4 regions of the Neobacillus pocheonensis genome follow, and region 2 is predicted to be linked to each of the others. Evidence: riboswitches for the same ligand, from Rfam matches in the RefSeq annotation. Region 2 holds a riboswitch; each other region holds the start of a gene.
What was found. A riboswitch is a leader RNA that binds a small molecule or an ion and turns the genes downstream of it on or off. The one in region 2 is predicted to bind S-adenosylmethionine.
Positions count from the first base shown of each region.

Region 1: linked by a shared signal. The riboswitch ahead of ABES02_RS22855 (YezD family protein) and the one ahead of ABES02_RS11380 (O-acetylhomoserine aminocarboxypropyltransferase/cysteine synthase family protein) in region 2 are both predicted to bind S-adenosylmethionine.
Region 3: linked by a shared signal. The riboswitch ahead of ABES02_RS09770 (homoserine dehydrogenase) and the one ahead of ABES02_RS11380 (O-acetylhomoserine aminocarboxypropyltransferase/cysteine synthase family protein) in region 2 are both predicted to bind S-adenosylmethionine.
Region 4: linked by a shared signal. The riboswitch ahead of mtnK (S-methyl-5-thioribose kinase) and the one ahead of ABES02_RS11380 (O-acetylhomoserine aminocarboxypropyltransferase/cysteine synthase family protein) in region 2 are both predicted to bind S-adenosylmethionine.

Region 1 covers NZ_JBCNAD010000044.1:26,189-28,390, forward strand. The annotation lists gene ABES02_RS22845 (inorganic phosphate transporter) at 1-325, opposite strand, end outside; gene ABES02_RS22850 (phosphoadenylyl-sulfate reductase) at 300-1,016, opposite strand; gene ABES02_RS22855 (YezD family protein) at 1,092-1,205, opposite strand; SAM riboswitch class I at 1,319-1,421, opposite strand; gene ABES02_RS22860 (MBL fold metallo-hydrolase) at 1,597-2,202, shown strand, end outside.
Region 2 covers NZ_JBCNAD010000020.1:258,847-261,048, forward strand. The annotation lists gene ABES02_RS11375 (hypothetical protein) at 668-1,000, shown strand; SAM riboswitch class I at 1,071-1,178, shown strand; gene ABES02_RS11380 (O-acetylhomoserine aminocarboxypropyltransferase/cysteine synthase family protein) at 1,238-2,202, shown strand, end outside.
Region 3 covers NZ_JBCNAD010000019.1:29,236-31,437, reverse strand. The annotation lists gene ABES02_RS09780 (GNAT family N-acetyltransferase) at 1-180, shown strand, start outside; gene ABES02_RS09775 (GNAT family N-acetyltransferase) at 200-871, shown strand; SAM riboswitch class I at 951-1,059, shown strand; gene ABES02_RS09770 (homoserine dehydrogenase) at 1,133-2,202, shown strand, end outside.
Region 4 covers NZ_JBCNAD010000038.1:137,446-139,647, forward strand. The annotation lists gene mtnK (S-methyl-5-thioribose kinase) at 1-1,015, opposite strand, end outside; SAM riboswitch class I at 1,120-1,276, opposite strand; gene ABES02_RS20955 (carbon-nitrogen family hydrolase) at 1,353-2,138, opposite strand.

The DNA.
Region 1 (2,202 bases), on a different contig from region 2:
CAAATGTATTTGCTAAAAACAACGACAACGCTGCCGAAGCCAAAACAATTAAGGCAATGGAATCTGTAAAGGTTTTGCTTGGAACAATCCCGCTGCCAATGGTTTTGACTACCTCTCCGCCGCCAAGCCAGGCGCCGAGAAAAACAGCGATTCCGCACAGGAGCAAGGCCAGCTGTTTTTTTACCACACCGGCACCGTATGAAATTCCCATAGACGCCGCCGCACCACTGGCACCGATATTCACTGCAAAAAACAATCCGATAGTAACAGCAACGACTGTAAGCGTTAGAACCCCCTCCTTATGATGAGTGTAAACCGCACTCAGTCTTACTACTTCCTGACCAGCGCCCTTCACGGGAATCACCGTTTGCACTTACAGCCTGGGTACAAGGGAAGCACCCGATACTTGGGTAATTACGGTCATGCAATTCGTTATATGGAAGGTCTTTCGCACGGATATAATCCCAAACTTCATCCCATGTCCAGTGAATTAACGGACAAATTTTGATATTTTGAAATTTGTCATCCTTGTTTAAAAATTGTGTATTTTGCCTCGTTGGTGACTGCTCGCGGCGAAGACCTGAAATCCAAGCTTCTTTTTGCGTCAGAGTTTCCCTAAGCGGAATTACTTTTCTAATTTGGCAGCATTGGTTTGGATCTCTTTTCCATAAGGCTGACCCATACTGTGCAGATTGTTCATCTAATGTAAGAGCAGGCTGTTTCTTTTCAATATTTAAAGTTGGGAAACGGGCCTGGATTTTATCGATGACATCATAGGTTTCTAAAAAATGCAGTCCCGTATCAAGAAAAACGATATGGGCATCCGGTTTCACTTGATGAATGATATCGATTAAAACAATTGCTTCGGCTCCAAAGCTGGAAGCATAAACAATTTTCTCTTCTGAATAATTGTTATAGGCCCACTCTAAAACACCGCGAGCTCCCTTTGTTTCATCTTCTATTGAAAATGAATCTGAAATCTGATTCCAATTTTCATAAGTAACTGTACTTGTCATAGCTTAAAAACCTCCTCTCAGTCTACAAAAAAAGCAGTCTTCCATCCATTTATGGTTGAGACCGCCTCTAGTTTTCTAGTCAGCGCGTTTATTTGATTGAAGACGTACTTTTTCATTTTTTTCAATTTGAATTACCTTGCCATCTTGAACCACTAGGGTGATGGAACCAAATTTTAAGGTGCCAAGCATTTGCTCAAGATGCGAAGCAATTTCTTGCCATTCTGATGGTTTCAGATAATTCGCCCCCCTTTTCACAAAAACGCCTCTCCCATCGAGGAAAGGCGTCTTTACATATGTAAAACACCTTATCTCCCAAAATGAATAACATTTTGCTGGAATTGGCACCTTTCAATCGCAGGTTGCCGGGCTTCAACGGGCCAGTCCCTCAGCCGCTCTAGATAAGCGATATTTGATTGTTGATGAGGTTAATCCTACTATACCAATAGGGATTAGTCAATATAATTAATTAAAATATTTTAACAATTTATTTTGTTTATACATTTGTAACAAGAATATTTACTGTACGCTGGGAAAAAACTACTCAAGAACCATTTATCAAATGACAAGGAGTTCATTTTTAATGGATAAAGAGTTATCTTATGGAGATGATTATAAATTCATTCCGGCTACCTCTATTGGCAGTGGAGTTGGGGTATCTGTTTTGCCAGATTTGTATTGTCACACCATTCAGATTGTTAATATTTGTTTAGTTGGCAATCCGGAATCCAAAGAGTTTGTATTGATTGATGCAGGTATGCCTGGTTCCTCTGATGAAATCATTTCGGTTACAGAGGAGCGTTTTGGTGCTGGAAGCAGACCAAAGGCGATTATTCTCACACACGGACATTTCGACCATGTCGGTGCGATTATTGAACTGGTGAATCATTGGCAAATCCCTGTATTTGCCCACGAATATGAATTACCCTACCTAACAGATAAGCAGAGTTATCCAGAACCAGATCCTACCGTTGAGGGAGGAATGGTTGCGAAAATGTCGCCTTTATTTCCAAATGAGCCAATCAATCTCGGAGCGAATGTTGAAAAGCTCCCTCCTGATGGAAGCGTTCCATATTTACCTGGTTTCCGCTGGATCCACACTCCTGGACACACTCCAGGGCACGTTTCTTTTTTCCGAGAGAATGATAGGGCCCTAATTGCGGGAGATGCTTTTATTAATGTAAAACAG
Region 2 (2,202 bases):
CCGGTCACTGTGAAAGGATCAGAGTGCCCGTACCAGAGAAAAAACAGAGCCGCCGGTCACTGTGAGAGGTTCAGAGTGCCCGTGCCAGAGAAAAAATAGAGCCGCCGGTCACTGTGAAAGGATCAGAGTGCCCGTGCCAGAGAAAAAATAGAGCCGCCGGTCACTGTGAGGGGTTCAGAGTGCCCGTGACCGTAGAAAAGCAGAGCCACCGGTCACTGTGAGAGGTTCAGAGTGCCCGTGACAATGAAAAAGCAAAGCCAACGGTTACCGTAAAAGTTCAGAGTAGATGTATCATTTTAAATCGAGAAAACTATATTCTTTCTTTCCAACAACATAATAGTTTCGCTTTAAAACCCTCCGAATAGTTTTCATTGAATCCACCCCACACCACTCCTGTACAACATTAGTAGTAATTTTCTTATCTGGAAATAGCAGCTTAATTTCCTCCACGCTTCGCAAAATCGCAGAGTCAAGCCCTTCCTCGTATCCACAATCATTACAAACCAGTTTACCGTTAGATAAGGACACATTGAAATTATCAAAGTATGAACGTTTTTCGACATATTTCTCAGGAAATCCCTGCAATAACTGTCGAGCAATAATAAAAGGATTACAGCTCTTTCTGAAAGAATAGTATAGGAAATAGCATTGGACCGGAGTGGTGAAAATGATAGAGGCCTTCAATAAGTTTCTGGAAAAAGTAAGCCAACAAGAGCATATCCTTCCATTGATTGAAGATGCAGATATACGGGTAAACCTTGTATCAAGCCAACAATCCATCCAGTTAGTAATAAAAAAAGGAGTCATTTTTACCCTGCAAAATGAACCCGCAAAATATGAAATAAGCGGCGATTTACATGCCATGACACAACTACTCGAGGGTAAGCAAAGATTACGAACCCTCCAACTAACCATAACAACTCCATTAAGAATCACATTATTGCTTGAATCCCTATTTTACCTTACGAAGGCGCAGGAAGATTTTGCAAAAATAATTTAATCATACGTATTGACTCGGAATTAACGATCAGGTAATATGTAAATAGAATATTCTACCAATTAAAAAATCAATCTTATCAAGAGTGGCGGAGGGACTGGCCCAATGATGCCCGGCAACCGGTTTGACAACAACACGGTGCTAAATCCAGCAGAGCGGACCAAGCTCTGGAAGATAAGAAGAGAGACCCCCTCTTCTTACTGAAGCGGGGGTTATTTATTTTAAAAGGGAGTGGGACTAATGGCTGAAAATCAAAAAAAATATCGGTTTGAAACATTAAGTGTTCATGGCGGTTTAGCTCCAGATCCAGTGACAGGTGCACGTGCAGTTCCGATTTATCAAAACAATGCCTATCAATTTAAAAGCACAGAACATGCAGCCAACTTGTTTAGCTTAGCAGAACCGGGATACATATATACACGTATTCACAATCCGACAACCACGGTTTTTGAAGAAAGAGTAGCTTTATTAGAAGGCGGTGTTGGCGCCCTAGCAGTCGCAAGCGGGATGGCTGCCATTACACTCGCCATTTTGAATATTGCTGAAGCAGGCGATGAAATTGTCGCAGCATCTAATCTCTATGGCGGAACCTATAATTTATTTGCCGTTACTCTCCCTAAATACGGAATTAAAGTGAAATTTGTGGATACCGATAATCCAGAAAACCTCCGCACGGCTATTTCTGAAAAAACAAAAGCCGTCTTCGCTGAAACGATTGGTAATCCAAGCTTGCGCGTACTTGATATTGAAAAAGTAGCGGAAATTGCACATGAAGCCGGAGTCCCGTTAATTATTGATAATACTTTTGCTACACCTTACCTGTGCCGACCGATAGAGCATGGGGCAGATATTGTTGTCCATTCTGCAACTAAATGGCTCTTAGGCAATGGTACAACCACAGGGGGAATCATTGTGGATGGCGGTAAGTTTGACTGGAATTCGCCAAAGTTTCCTGGCTTCATTACTCCAGATGCAAGCTATCATGACCTTGTTTATGCCGAGGCATTAGGTGCCATTGCTTATATCATTAAAGCCCGTGTGCAATTATTACGTGATCTTGGTCCAGCTTTAAGTCCGCAAAATGCCTTCTTGTTTACGCTTGGTCTTGAGACTCTCCATGTTCGCATGAAAGAGCATGTGGCCAATACTAATCAAGTAGTGGAATATTTGTTAAATCACCCCGCTGTTGAGTGGGTCTCTTATCC
Region 3 (2,202 bases), on a different contig from region 2:
CATCAAATGACTCCGGGAGAGTATTTAGCCGCTACCATTGGGGGAGAAATAAAGGACCCTGTCATTACGTTCCTGCTGCGCTGCGGCCGTGTGCCACTAGGGGTAGCAAAGAATTATCTCGATGATGAAGAATCCTGCAACAATGCAGTAATCATGGAATGGAAAAATCCATTCAAATAAATAAGGGGGAATATATGAAATGGAATATAAACGCATAACCAGCATTGACGACGCAAATTTTAAAAAGCTTCATGATTTAATGGGAAAAATTTTTCCGTCTGAAGAAGTTTTGGATTATGAACTTTGGAAAGAGCCATTAGAAGATCCTAGTATTCGTGTATATGTCGCTGTTGATAACGAGCAGGTAGTAGGAGCAACGGAATACCGCTATTACCCTGACTGGAATATTGCGATGACTGATTTCACTATTATCAGTAAACCGGGACTAAGTCTTGGACGCTTTTTAGCAAAGAATAGGCTGCAGGATTTACAAAAGCTTGCGAAGGATAACGGAAAAGAGCTATTTGGTATGTTCGCCGAAATTTATGATCCATACAGAGTAGCGGAGCACGAATTTGGAGGGGTAAGGGTCATGGATCCTTATGTTCGCAGGGAAGTCCTTTCCCATTTAGGCTATAAAAGACTAAATCTTTCTTATGTTCACCCTTCATGGGAAAATAATGGTGAAGCTGTTTCAGGACTGGATTTATGCTTTATGCCCACTAATGAAGAGCTTGATGAAGTGCCAGCTTCTCTAGTAAAAGATTTTCTAACTACCTACTATTCCGTGCTGCCAAATAAGCCGCAGGAATGGCTCAATATGATTGAAAAAATAAGTGCAATGGATACCATTGCGTTATTGCCGCTTTAATAAAAAAACTATTGACATTGACAGAAGATTCAGCTAACATTCTTTTTATATCTTGGTAAATTAATGAAAAATTATATATCTCTTATCCAGAGCGGCGGAGGGACATGGCCCGATGAAGCCCGGCAACCTTCAAGGAATTCCTTGAAAAGGTGCTAATTCCTGCAGGTTTTAAACCTGATAGATAAGAGGAGGATTCCGTGCCCTCTTCTTATGAAGAGGGCTTTTCGTATTTTCATACCATTTAAAGAAGGGGTGTAAAGAATGACTGTAGTAAAGGTGGCAATCTTAGGTTTTGGTACGGTTGGTGAAGGAGTTTATCGGACAATTCAATCTCACGCGGAAGAATTAGAGTCCGCTTTAGGTAAAAAGGTGGAAGTGGCGGCTGTTCTAATTAAAAATAAACAGAGAGAAAGAAACATTCATAAAGAAGTATTAGTAACAACAGACTTTGAAGAGATACTTCGCCTGCCAAAACTGGATATTGTAATTGAAGCGATTGTAAATAGGGAGCCAACCTTTACAATTTTGCAAAAAGCAATCGAGCGGGGCTGCCACATTATTACAGCCAATAAAGAAATGTTTGCACACCACGGAAAACAACTGATTGAGCTTGCAGAACAAAATAACGTCTCGGTAGGATTTGAGGCCACAGTTGCCGGAGGAATTCCGGTGATTCAAACGCTTAGACAACTTTTAAAGGTTAACCGCGTTCAGCAAATTCAAGGAATTCTAAATGGAACATCAAATTTCATTCTTACTGAAATGAGAGATAAGAAGTGGTCATTTGCAGAAGCCTTATTACAAGCACAAAAAAATGGCTATGCCGAAGCAGATCCAACCAATGATGTCGAGGGTTTTGATGCTTTTTACAAAACGATGATTCTCAGCCGAATTGCTTTTGGGGAAGAACCGAATTGGCAGGAGGTTGAACGTGAAGGGATTACATCCATCACAAGTGAATTAATCGGAGCAGCCGAAAAATTAGGCTTAAGATTTAAACATCTTGCAAGTATTAGTAAAGAAGGAAGTCAAATAAAGGGAACAGTTAAACCGGTACTTGTCGGGAATGAGAATCCTTTTTATCATGTAGAAGGCGTTGAGAATGCTGTTAGTCTTCATTCGGATATTGTTGGCAGAATCACCCTTCAGGGCCCTGGAGCAGGGATGTTTCCTACAGCAAGTGCGGTTATTGAAGATTTGGTTTACGTCAGCCAAAACGATGCAATAAAAAGAAGTTTCAAATCAACTGCATCAGCCGCTGTTGAGCAAAGTAAAGTGCAGCCAAAAGAGTTTTGGTTAGTAACTGGGCTGGCAAAAACTTATTCCAATCC
Region 4 (2,202 bases), on a different contig from region 2:
TGATTAATTCACAGCCGGCAAATCCAATTGCGTCTTCGAAAAATTTAGATAAATTAAATTTTAAGAATTCTGCTGTTTTTGCTAGAGGTTCTTTATTTTCTATTTCCCATAAATGAGTATACTCCTCTTCAAAAACATTCCAAACTGTTTCAATGTGATTGATAAAAGTCTCACGATTAGGAACATTCACAATGACCTGGAAAAGAAGATTGGCAAATACTTGTGCAATATCAAATCCCGCCGGTCCGTAAAAGGCAAACTCGGGATCAATTACCTTTGTTTCCGAATTATCTGCAAAAATACTTCCTGTGTGCAGGTCACCATGAAGAAGTACCTCTGAATCAGTTAAAAATGCCTTTTTCAATATATTGACTTGCAGCTTTAATTCTTCGTCCTGCCAAAGTCCTTCGACTGCTCCTCTTAATCCTGCTTCGAAGTTATTTGTTTCTGCATCATAAAATGGATCAGTAAAAATTAAATCTTCCGTAATTTTGCAAAGCTCAGGATTAATAAATTGATGAACTCTTGCTTTTTTTGCACCAGGTCCTAACCCGTAATCCGATGTATAAAATAGAGTTTTAGCAAGAAACTCGCCAAGATGTTGAGAAATTAACGGGTAGGTTTCCCCCTTAATAAAGCCCGTTCTTGCAATTGAAAGGTGAGACAGGTCCTCCATTACTGTTACTGCGAGTACATCATCCGTGTAATAAACCTTTGGTACATAATTTGGGGCAATCTCTCCAAACGTTTTTAATGCATCTGCTTCAATTTTTGCTCTTTTTAGGGTTAAAGGCCAACTTTCTCCAACAACCTTTGCGTAAGGGAGAGCCTGCTTGATGATAATGCTTTTCTTATTCTTTTCATCCACGATATGAAATACAAGGTTAAGATTGCCATCACCGATTTCCTTGCAAGTTAGCTCCGCACTATTAGTAAAAATATTTAAACTTAAGGCTAGTTTAATTGCAGCGGTTTCAGTTAACGGTTGATAGGTTTGTTGTTTTAATAGACTCATTCTTTTTTTCTCCTTTTTTTGGAGGCTTTGATTGCGCCATATTGCGCTAAAAAAGCCTCTTTCTTGTTTAAAAGAGGCTTTGATGACATACAAGTCTATCGCACCTCTTATCTTTCAGAAAGAAATCCTTCTGTTGGAATTAGCACCGTGCCTTTAGGGGATTTCACCCTAAGCGAATTAATTCGCCCCATTAAAAAATGGTATGATGGTCGGTTGCTGGGCTTCAAAGGGCCAAATCCCTCAGCCAGCTCGTGATAAGAGTATCTAATTTTTTAATTATTCAATCTGATTAGTACTATAACAGGATAAAAAGATTAGTGTCAATACTTTTTGAAAATTATTTATAGTTTTCAGGTTTTCGATCTTCAAAAATGGGAATCAATTTACGAATCTCTTTTACAGAACCAAGTTCAATCTCCACTGTTAAGATTTCTTCCTTTTCTCCTGCTTCAGCAATAATTTCGCCCCATGGGTCAATAACGATAGAATGTCCGGCGAACTGGTTTTTTGGGTCAGCCCCTGATCGATTACAAGCAATCACAAAGCATTGATTTTCAATGGCTCTTGCAATTAATAGTGATCGCCAATGAGATAAACGGGCCGCTGGCCACTCTGCAACGACAAACAGGGCTTCAGCGCCATGCGATGTATGGGTACGAATCCATTCTGGAAAACGGATGTCATAACAAATAACACCAGCAAATGGCTGGTCCTCCAGTCTAAATAACCCTTTTTCGTTACCAGCTTCTAAATAGAGATGCTCATCCATCAGTTTAAACAGATGGAGTTTGCTATATTGATGAATGAGTTGACCTTCATTGTTTACAATGAGAAGCGTGTTTTTCACGCCACTTTCTCCTTGATTGGCGACGGACCCGCCGACAAAATGAACGTGATGTTTCTTGGCTGCGTTTTGGAGGAATTGTATGGTTTGGCTGGCGCCGATGTCTGCAATTTCATTTAGTCGTGTCAAATCATACCCCGTTGTCCATAATTCAGGAAGAACAATAATATCTGGTTTATTTGCCATTGCCTTTTTAATAAGCAAATCTGCTGATTGATAGTTTTTTTCAGGATTACCAAACGCGATATCCATTTGGAGACAAGTAATTTTCAATTTCAAGTTTCCCACCTCTTTGAAAGTTCGGAATTTTTACTTTACAAGCTGTTATAAAAGTTATATCATT